DNA from 3 places in the Bacillus sp. TL12 genome. Region 2 is predicted to be linked to each of the others. Evidence: riboswitches for the same ligand, from Rfam matches in the RefSeq annotation. Region 2 holds a riboswitch; each other region holds the start of a gene.
What was found. Region 2 has a riboswitch for S-adenosylmethionine ahead of LOK41_RS17500 (MetQ/NlpA family ABC transporter substrate-binding protein). Riboswitches for the same ligand answer to the same signal wherever they lie in the genome.

Region 1 (3,280 bases), on a different contig from region 2:
AAGTTGTAGCAGTAAACGAAGAATTAAGTGACCAACCGGAGCTTGTTAACGAATCTCCGTACGAAGGTGCATGGATGGTTAAAATTGAACTTTCTGATGAAAGCCAATTAGAAAAGTTATTATCTGCAGAAAAATATGCAGAAATGACAAACCAAGACTAATTCTAGTCAACAAAAAGGATAGCCTGTGTGCTGTCCTTTTTGTTTTGTATTGTGGAACGAAAGAGCGCCTCTACGCCAGAAGCTCCATCCCCCTCACATTCTGAGCGAGCCGCCCCGCTTTTCTTTGCAAAAATAAACAGGAAACAACATGAAAATATCGAATATACTATATACTAAAGTAAGGTTGTTTTATAGTATATGGTGATCGGGTGATGACATATGGTCTATGTAGAGAAAGTCATTATTGTCGAAGGAAAATCAGATAGAAGAAAGATTGAATCTATTATTCGTGAACCAGTGGAAATTGTTTGTACAAATGGTACAATTGGTTTGTCGAAAATGGATGAGCTCATTGATCAGTTTTTTGATAAAGAAGTATATGTGCTAGTGGATGCTGATGCTGCAGGTGAAAAACTTAGAAAACAATTTCGAAAAGAATTCCCGCAGGCCGAGCATATTTACATCGATCGTTCGTACCGTGAAGTGGCGACTGCTCCTTCTAATCATTTAGCGAACGTATTATGGGGAGCTGACATTGACGTTTATACAGAATATTTACGGTAAGGAATGATAGAAGTGATTGACTGGACAAGTGCTGAAGCTACAGCTCTAATAGCAGACCAAGAAAAAACAGTGTTATATGTATATACACCAATGTGTGGAACATGTCAATTAGCAAAGAAGATGTTAACAGTGGTAGAAGCGACTATATCTGAGTTGGAAATAGGAATGCTGGATTTAAACTATGCGCCACATTTAGCGCGAGAGTATGAGATAGAAAGTGTACCTTGTTTACTCATATTTGAGCTTGGAACACTTGTGAAGAAAATATATGCATTTCATTCGGTGGAATATTTATATACAGAATTACAGTAGGCGGCAAAGTTTTTGCCGCCTCGACATATTTCTTGGGAAATATGCCTGAACGATAGAAGGGATACGTTATTTGTCGAGAGAAAGTAACAGGATTGCTGTTTGGGAAGATGGAATGGTATTAGTAGAAAGTGAGATGAAGGATGTGACTAGAATGGGATTATATTCGTTGCTTCAATCATTTGTAACGTATGCTAATAGCCAATATCATCTAGAACCGCTTCTTCGGCAAGGAGAAAAAACGATTAATTTTCGTTTTGGAGATGAGTATTGCTCACTTCAAATTTCAAGAGAGTATATACAGCTTTTGAAAGAGACACAGGGAACGGAGCAACTTATTTGTTTTCAGGAAGAAGATTTAAGACGATTAGTTACTGGAAAGGTTCGGTTGCAAACACTATTACACAGCGGACGTGTGCAATATAACGGAACGTATCGTACGATGTTATTATTAGAATCTGTATTTCATATATGTAAGCCAATGCCAGTAGGTGCTTAATAGTCTGAAGTTTCGTTTTTTAAGAATTTTTTTGTTGACATAGTGGATGTATGTTGATACAATTTAGTTCATAAAATATAGACAATTTCATAAATTTTAAATCAGACGAAAATTAAATCTGATTTCTCTTATCAAGAGAGGTGGAGGGACTGAGCCCTATGAAGCCCGGCAACCGTCAATTTTTATATTGAAATGGTGCCAATTCCTGCAAAGCAAATGCTTTGAGAGATGAGAGGAAGGGATCATGTTGATATACGCATATAAACCTTTCTGCTCATTCTAAAAGCAGAAAGGTTTTTTTGTTGTTTGAATGAGGAGGACATTCGAATAATAAGAGGAGCGATAGCGATAGATTTCTTGCATGAAAAATAAAAAATTGTGGAGTAAATCTAAACGAGCCGCTTGCGCTTTTTATGCAATCCAGCTCCAACGGCTAGAACAGTCGGTCGTTTCACCCCTTCCTATGAGGCAAAGAGCGCCTCTACGTCAGGGGTTCGGGCGTCCTCTTGTTCTGAGCAAGCCGCTTGCGCTTTTTAATTCAAAAAGGGGTGAACATCATGATTTTATTGGAAAACGTAAAGAAAATATATAAATCAAAAAGCGGTGATGTCACTGCTGTAGATGATGCCAATTTAAAAATAGAAAAAGGCGAGATCTTTGGTGTTATCGGATATAGTGGCGCTGGTAAAAGTTCTTTAATTAGATTATTTAATCAATTAGAGAAACCAACTTCTGGACAGATTACGATAGCGAATCGTGTTATTTCAGCAATTACTGGAAATGAACTTCGAAAAGCAAGACAAGAAATCGGAATGATTTTTCAGCACTTTAACTTACTTTGGTCACGAACTGTACGTGAAAATATCGCTTTTCCACTTGAAATTGCAGGTGTCGATAAAGAGCAGCGAAAAAAGCGTGTGGATGAGTTGATTCATCTGGTTGGATTGGAAGGAAGGGGCGATGCATATCCATCTCAATTGAGCGGTGGACAAAAGCAGCGCGTTGGGATTGCAAGAGCATTAGCAAACAATCCGAAAGTGCTCTTATGTGATGAAGCGACATCAGCACTTGATCCAGAAACAACAGATCAAATTTTAGATTTACTATTAGATATTAATAAACGACTTGGCTTAACAATTGTGCTGATTACACATGAAATGCATGTAATTCGCAAGATTTGTAATCGCGTTGCGGTCATGGAAAAAGGAAAAATTGTAGAAAGTGGTCCTGTTCTAGAGGTATTCCGTGACCCGCAGCAGGAGATTACAAAACGTTTTGTACAACAGCTTACGGATTCTGAAGATACAAATGAAACGATTGAGAGCTTATTAGAAAAATATCCAGATGGAAAAGTCATTCGTTTACAGTTTATTGGAGATTCTGTAGAACGCCCGGTGCTTCAAAGGTTAATGAGGCGAGAGGATCTAGAAGTAAGTGTTTTGCAAGGGAATATCGCTCAAACAAACAATGGATCTTACGGGAATTTAATTGTGCACTTAAATGGTTCAGAAGCAGCAATCCAGCAAGCGATAGCAGGAATCCATCAAGAACAAGTAGAGCTGGAGGTGATTGCACATGGATAAGTTATTAGCGAACGTTGATTGGAGTAAAATGCTAGAAGCGACAGGTGAAACATTATATATGACGGCAATCGCAGCGCTTGCTACATTTGTTTTTGGCCTTATTTTAGGATTATTACTCTTTATGACATCTAAAGATAACTTGTGGGAAAACAAAGCGATTCATA
Region 2 (3,280 bases):
TTAGCAACACTTCTGGTTCATAAGATAACGCACGTGCAATTGCAACACGCTGTTTTTGTCCACCAGAAAGCTCGCTTGGATACGCATCTTTTCTATCAAACAGATCAACAATACGTAAATACTTTTCTACTCTTTTTTCAATTTCCGTTTTTGAAATCCCAGCTAATCGTAAAGGTAATGCAATATTTTCATAAACGTTGACTGTTTTTAATAAGTTAAATCCTTGAAAAATCATCCCGATTTTTTGTCTCGCCTTTGCTAACTCTTTTGTAGATAAGGTTGTTAAATCCTTTTCATTTACAATTACATTACCTGTTGTTGGTTTTTCTAATAAGTTTACACAGCGAATTAATGTACTTTTACCTGCACCGCTATATCCAATGATTCCAAACACTTCTCCTTTTTCTATTTTAAGAGAAGTTGGTTTCAGAGCTTCTATCTTACCTTTTTTTGTTGTAAATACTTTAGAAACATTCTTCAATTCAATCATGATATTCAGCTCCTACCAAGACGGTAAAACAGAACCATCGAATTTTTTCTCGATAAACTCTTTTACTTCTTTAGACTGATACGCTTTCTTCAGTTTTTTTACAACTTCATCATCCTTATTCTCCGTACGAACAACTACCCAGTTCACATATGGTGAATCTTTTCCTTCACGGAAAATAGAATCTTTAGCTGGACTTAACTTTGCACCTAATGCAAAGTTTGTGTTAATCGCAGCAGCTTTCACTTCACCTAATTGCGTTGGTAGTTGCGATGCCTCTAATTCAACAATTTTTAAATTCTTCGGATTCTCAATGACATCTTTTGCAGTTGCTTTTTCTGTTGCTTTTGGATCCACTTTTAAAACGCCTGCTTTTTCAAATAGTTTTAACGCTCGAAGTTCATTCGTTGGATCATTGGGTACAGCAATCGCATCTCCATCTTTTAACTCTTTTACATCTTTCAAACTTTTAGAATATACTCCCATTGGGAACGTGACCGTTGAAAATACTTCTGTCAGTTTCATATTACGTTCTGCTTTAAATACATCTAAATAAGACTTCGTTTGGTAACTATTTACGTCAATGCTTTTTTCATCTAGCGATACATTCGGCGCTACATAATCATTAAATACTTTTATGTCGACTTGCACCCCATCTTTTGCTGCTACTTCTTTTACTTTTTCAAAAATTTGTTCATGTGGCCCCCCAGTCACACCAACTGTAACTTTTTTCTCTTCTAGCGCTTTTGCCTCCTTACCCGAATCAGCACTACATGCACCTAGTAATAATACCGTTCCGCTTACAATACTTAACAACAACTTTTTCATATACAGTTCCCCCCACATATATTCTCTCTCTTCAAACCAAAAACACCTCTCAAATAAGAGAGGTGTCGAATAAACAAAATAGGCTCCTCTCTTATCTTCCAAAACGAAAATCGTTTTGCAGGAATTAGCACCTTAGCTTATTATTCATAAGCTCGGTTGCCGGGCATCATAGGGCCAGTCCCTCCGCCTCTCTGGATAAGAGTATTTGTATGAATTTTTTTAAAAGTTATGGTACTAATAGTAAATCTTACAAATTTTTTTGTCAATCATATTTTTCAGAATATATTTTATTTTCATTTTGAAACATCATAGCAATAGTGAGCAATTACTATGTACAAAGTATGTGCATCATTACTATACTTAGTAACAGCACATACACGAAAAGAGGTTACATTTTATGAGTGAATCATCATCTATACAAACCCTACTCCTATCTCAAATAGAAAAACTAACACAATCCTTTCATTACGATTTTTTATATGAGGTTGAACAACAAAAAACGCTATGCCAAATTCTTTTAAGGGATGATAACGGATCAATTGTAGCGACACCTCTTAGTTTTCATATGTCAATAGACGAAGTTGCCGGCAAAGGTGAATGTATTTTTTATCACGAACATGGTGAATTTCATCGACAAAAATTTGATATTTACACAGAAGACAGCATCGTTAAGTTGCTGTTGTTCATTCAAGAACGTTTGCAAGTAAATCAATGAACATAATGAAAGCAGCCACAAAAAGTGGCTGCTTTCATTTTATATTCCTAAATAACTTTCCCTCTTATTTTTTAGTACGATTCATTTCCTCCAAATTCCAAACTCGTGTCACCCAAGACTCATAAAAAGATGGCTCGTGAGAAACGAGTAAAACCGTTCCTTGATAATTTTGCAAAGCTTCTTCTAGCGCTTCTTTCGCATACACATCTAAATGATTGGTTGGTTCATCTAAAATTAATACATTACTCCGCGTTAACATAAGCTCACATAAACGTACCTTTGTTTGTTCTCCACCACTTAACAAGTGAAGAGACTGCCGAATATGCTCTTCCTTTAAACCACATCTTGCTAAAGATTGCCTGATTTCTTTTTGCGTCATATCCGGACGTCCTGACCAGATTTGCTCAAGTGGTGTAATTTCTTTCGCAAATTCTTCTTGAGCAAAATATGCAGGGTGTACTCGTTCTCCAATACTTACGGTTCCACTTATTGGTTTTAATTGCCCTAGTAATGTTTTTAACATTGTGGTTTTTCCAATTCCATTATGCCCAACAATTGCAATCTTTTCGCCCCTTTTCACTTGTAAATTAAGGGCTGTAAACAATGGTTCTGCATAACCAATTTGGATCTGCTGCGCTTGTAATATGCGGCTCACAGGCTCATTGTGAACCTGAAAATGAAAACGCGGCCTGTGTGCATCATTAGGCTTTCCAACCTTTTTCATTTTCTCCAATACCTTTTCACGACTTTTTGCTTGCTTTGCTTTTCGGATTTTATTTTTTTGAATAAAACCCTCTAAATTTGCAATTTCCTTTTGCTGCCTTGTATAAGCTGCTTTTAATTGTTGTTTCTGAAGTTGATAGCTTTCTAAAAAACTTTCATAACTCCCCGCGTAGCGCTTTATTGTGTTCCCTTCTAAATGATAAATCACATTCGTAATACTGTTTAAAAATGATTCATCATGTGAAACGACAATATAAGCATGCTCATACGTTTGTAAATATGCTCTTAGCCAATCAATATGAAGCGTATCTAAATAATTTGTCGGCTCATCAAGTAATAAAACGTGTGGCTTCTCTAAAAGAAGCTTGCCAAGTAATAACTTTGTGCGCTGACCACCACTTAATTTTGAAACATCTTTTTTCATCCCTAAATCTAACAAGCCTAAACCAGTTGCTACTTCTTCTATTGTTGTATGAAGTTGATAAAAATTTGAGCCTTCTAGCTTATTTTGTAATTCCCCATACTGT
Region 3 (3,280 bases), on a different contig from region 2:
GGAATAAAGGATATGTCAAAGAAAAATAGAATTTTATTTATTGGTGCTGGTCGTATGGCGGAAGCAATCTTCGCCGGACTGCTCAAAACAAGTAATGAACATATCGAAGAGATTATTGTATCCAATCGAAGTAACATAGAAAAGCTTAAGCAATTAGAAAAAAAATATAACATCTCAACTACGAGTGATTGGAAACAATACATCCAAACTGTAGATACCATTGTTTTAGCAATGCCACCTGCTGCACATGAGCAATTATTAGCAGAATTATCACCTCTTCTAACTCATCAATTTGTTGTAACCGTTGCTGCCGGGATTGGTCCATCTTATTTAGAAAAAAGACTTCCTCAAGGTACACCAGTTGCCTGGATCATGCCAAATACAGCTGCAACAATTGGGAAGTCTATTTCTCTATATACAATGGGACATTTCGTAAATAAAGAACATCAAGAAACACTGCAACTACTTTTAAAAGGGATTGGTACAGCACAGCTATGCACAGAAGAAGAGGTACATCAGCTTACCGCTGTAACTGGAAGTGCCCCAGCATTCCTTTACCACTTTGCTGAAGGATTAATTGAAGCAACGAAAAGCTATGGAATCGATGAAGCAACCGCAAAACACCTTGTCATTCAAATGATTACTGGTTCTGCCGCTATGCTAGAACAAGAACAAGATCCAGCTATGCTTCGTGAACAAGTGACTACACCAGGTGGCTCAACTGCAGAAGGTTTAAAAGTTTTATTTGAATATAATTTTTCAAAGATGATTCACCAAGCAATTGAAGCAACAAATAAAAAAGCTAGGGGGAATTAATATGACAGTAACAAGCTTACAAGATTGCACAACATTACATAATGGTGTAAAAATGCCTTGGTTTGGTTTAGGCGTTTTTAAAGTTGAAGATGGTACACAGGTAATCGATTCTGTAAAAGTTGCTATTAAAAATGGATACCGCAGTATCGATACAGCTGCAGTATATAAAAATGAAGAAGGCGTTGGCCAAGCAATTCGCGAATGCGGAATTCCTCGTGAAGAATTATTTATCACATCAAAAGTATGGAACAATGATCAAGGCTATGAATCAACATTACAAGCCTTCGAAACAACATTACAAAAATTAGGTTTAGAATACTTAGATCTATACTTAGTACACTGGCCTGTAAAAGGAAAATACACAGAAACATGGAAAGCATTAGAGAAACTTTATAAAGAAGGCCGTGTTCGTGCTATCGGCGTTAGCAATTTCCAAATCCATCACTTACAAGATGTTCTAGAAATCGCTGAAATGAAACCGATGATTAATCAAGTTGAATATCACCCACGCTTAACGCAAGAAGAACTTCACTCTTTCTGTAAAGAGCATACTATTCAACTAGAAGCTTGGTCACCATTAATGCAAGGTCAATTACTCGACCATCCAGTATTGCAAGAAATTGCTACAAAATATAACAAATCAACAGCACAAATCATTTTACGCTGGGATCTGCAAAATGGTGTGGTTACCATTCCTAAATCAGTTAAAGAGCATCGCATTGTCGAAAATGCAAGCATCTTTGATTTTGAATTGAGCGCTGAAGATATGAAAGCAATTCAGTCATTAAATGAAAATCACCGTGTTGGCCCAGACCCTGATAATTTTGATTTTTAAGAGAAAAGTCACTGTGTAATTGCACAGTGACTCTTATTTTTATATTGCACTTACAAAAAACTGAAAATTCAAACTATATTCCATTTTATTGACAGTTCATTTGTCCGGATGTAAGATTTTGAATAATCAAAGAAACAAAAAATTAATACAAATCATTATGTTTACTCATTGTATCAAGAGAGGTGGAGGGACTGGCCCTTTGAAACCTCGGCAGCAGGTTCACTTTGAATACTGTGCCACTTCCTGCAAGCATTATGCTTGAAAGATAGAATGAGGGACTTCGTTTATATACATGGTGCATGCCTTGTAAACAAAACTCCCTCTTTCTCTATGTGAAAAGAGGGAGTTTTTCTTTCCCTCACAAATTGTTCATCAACTAATAACCAAACAATTTAGGGAGGAATTTGACATGAAAAAGAAATTTGTACCTGCTGTCGCATCTGTTTTAGGAGCAAGTCTTTTATTAACAGGTTGCGGTAGCTATAAAGACGAAGCAAGTGGAGCAAAAGCAAAGGATAAAGCCCCTGATAAACAAGTATTGAACTTGGCCACTGGTACAGAAATCCGTACAATGGATACTGCTCGCGCCACAGATACTGACTCTGGCCAAGTAATGAGAAACGTATTTGAAGGTTTATATAACCTAGGTGAAGGAAACAAGCCTATTCCTGGTGTAGCAAAGTCTCATGAGGTTAATCCTGATAAAACAAAATATACGTTCCATTTACGAGATTCAAAATGGTCAAACGGTACTCCTGTGACACCAAAAGATTTTGTCTTTGCTTGGCAACGTGCCGTTGATCCAGCGACTGCTTCTGAATACGCATTTCTATTCTTTGATATAAAAAATGCGAAAAAGATTAATAATAAAGAACTTCTGGCTGACCAGCTCGGTGTAAAAGCAATCGATGACCACACCTTTGAAGTTGAATTAGAGCGCCCTGTTCCCTACTTTATTAGTTTAACGGCATTTCCAACATTCTTACCAATTAATGAAGCATTCTTCAAATCACAAGGTGATAAATATGCTTTAGAAGATAACACGATTCTTTATAATGGTGCCTTTACATTAAGTGATTGGAAACATGAACAAAGCTTTAAGTTCAAGAAGAATACCAACTATTGGGATAAGGATAATGTGAAACTTGAAGAAATTAATTTTAATGTCGTCAAGGATCATTCAACAGCTGTTAATTTATATGAATCAAAACAAATTGATCGACTTACTTTAACATCTGATCTTGTTGATAAATATCGCAAAGATAGTAACTTTAAAGAACGACCAGATGTTGGGGTACAATTTGTACGTATGAACCAGAAAAATAAAACGTTACAAAATATAAATGTTCGTCAAGCAATCGATAAATCGATAGATAAGAAAGCATTTGTAAATGTGCTTTTAAATGATGGCTCTCTACCCTCCTATTCTCTAGTGCCAAAAAATTTCGCCAAAGGGCCAAATGGAAAAGACTTCCGCGAAGAGAATGGTAATTTAACAAAAGAAAACACAAAAGAAGCGCAACAGTTTTGGAAACAAGCAAAACAAGAATTAGGATCTGATAAAATTTCAATTGAATTATTAACAAGTGATGGCGATCTACCTAGAAAAACAGGTGAATATTTAAAAGA

Region 1: another riboswitch for S-adenosylmethionine. It lies ahead of LOK41_RS18285 (methionine ABC transporter ATP-binding protein); the one in region 2 lies ahead of LOK41_RS17500 (MetQ/NlpA family ABC transporter substrate-binding protein).
Region 3: another riboswitch for S-adenosylmethionine. It lies ahead of LOK41_RS16670 (peptide ABC transporter substrate-binding protein); the one in region 2 lies ahead of LOK41_RS17500 (MetQ/NlpA family ABC transporter substrate-binding protein).

Annotation. Positions count from the first base shown of each region.
Region 1 is NZ_JAJJBY010000021.1:31,434-34,713, forward strand. It holds gene gcvH (glycine cleavage system protein GcvH) at 1-161, shown strand, start outside; gene LOK41_RS18270 (toprim domain-containing protein) at 381-725, shown strand; gene LOK41_RS18275 (thioredoxin family protein) at 729-1,037, shown strand; gene LOK41_RS18280 (hypothetical protein) at 1,189-1,533, shown strand; SAM riboswitch class I at 1,659-1,768, shown strand; gene LOK41_RS18285 (methionine ABC transporter ATP-binding protein) at 2,091-3,116, shown strand; gene LOK41_RS18290 (methionine ABC transporter permease) at 3,109-3,280, shown strand, end outside.
Region 2 is NZ_JAJJBY010000019.1:52,426-55,705, reverse strand. It holds gene LOK41_RS17505 (methionine ABC transporter ATP-binding protein) at 1-490, opposite strand, end outside; gene LOK41_RS17500 (MetQ/NlpA family ABC transporter substrate-binding protein) at 503-1,315, opposite strand; SAM riboswitch class I at 1,404-1,517, opposite strand; gene LOK41_RS17495 (hypothetical protein) at 1,713-2,030, shown strand; gene LOK41_RS17490 (ABC-F family ATP-binding cassette domain-containing protein) at 2,095-3,280, opposite strand, start outside.
Region 3 is NZ_JAJJBY010000017.1:61,294-64,573, forward strand. It holds gene proC (pyrroline-5-carboxylate reductase) at 13-816, shown strand; gene LOK41_RS16665 (aldo/keto reductase) at 818-1,651, shown strand; SAM riboswitch class I at 1,819-1,923, shown strand; gene LOK41_RS16670 (peptide ABC transporter substrate-binding protein) at 2,061-3,280, shown strand, end outside.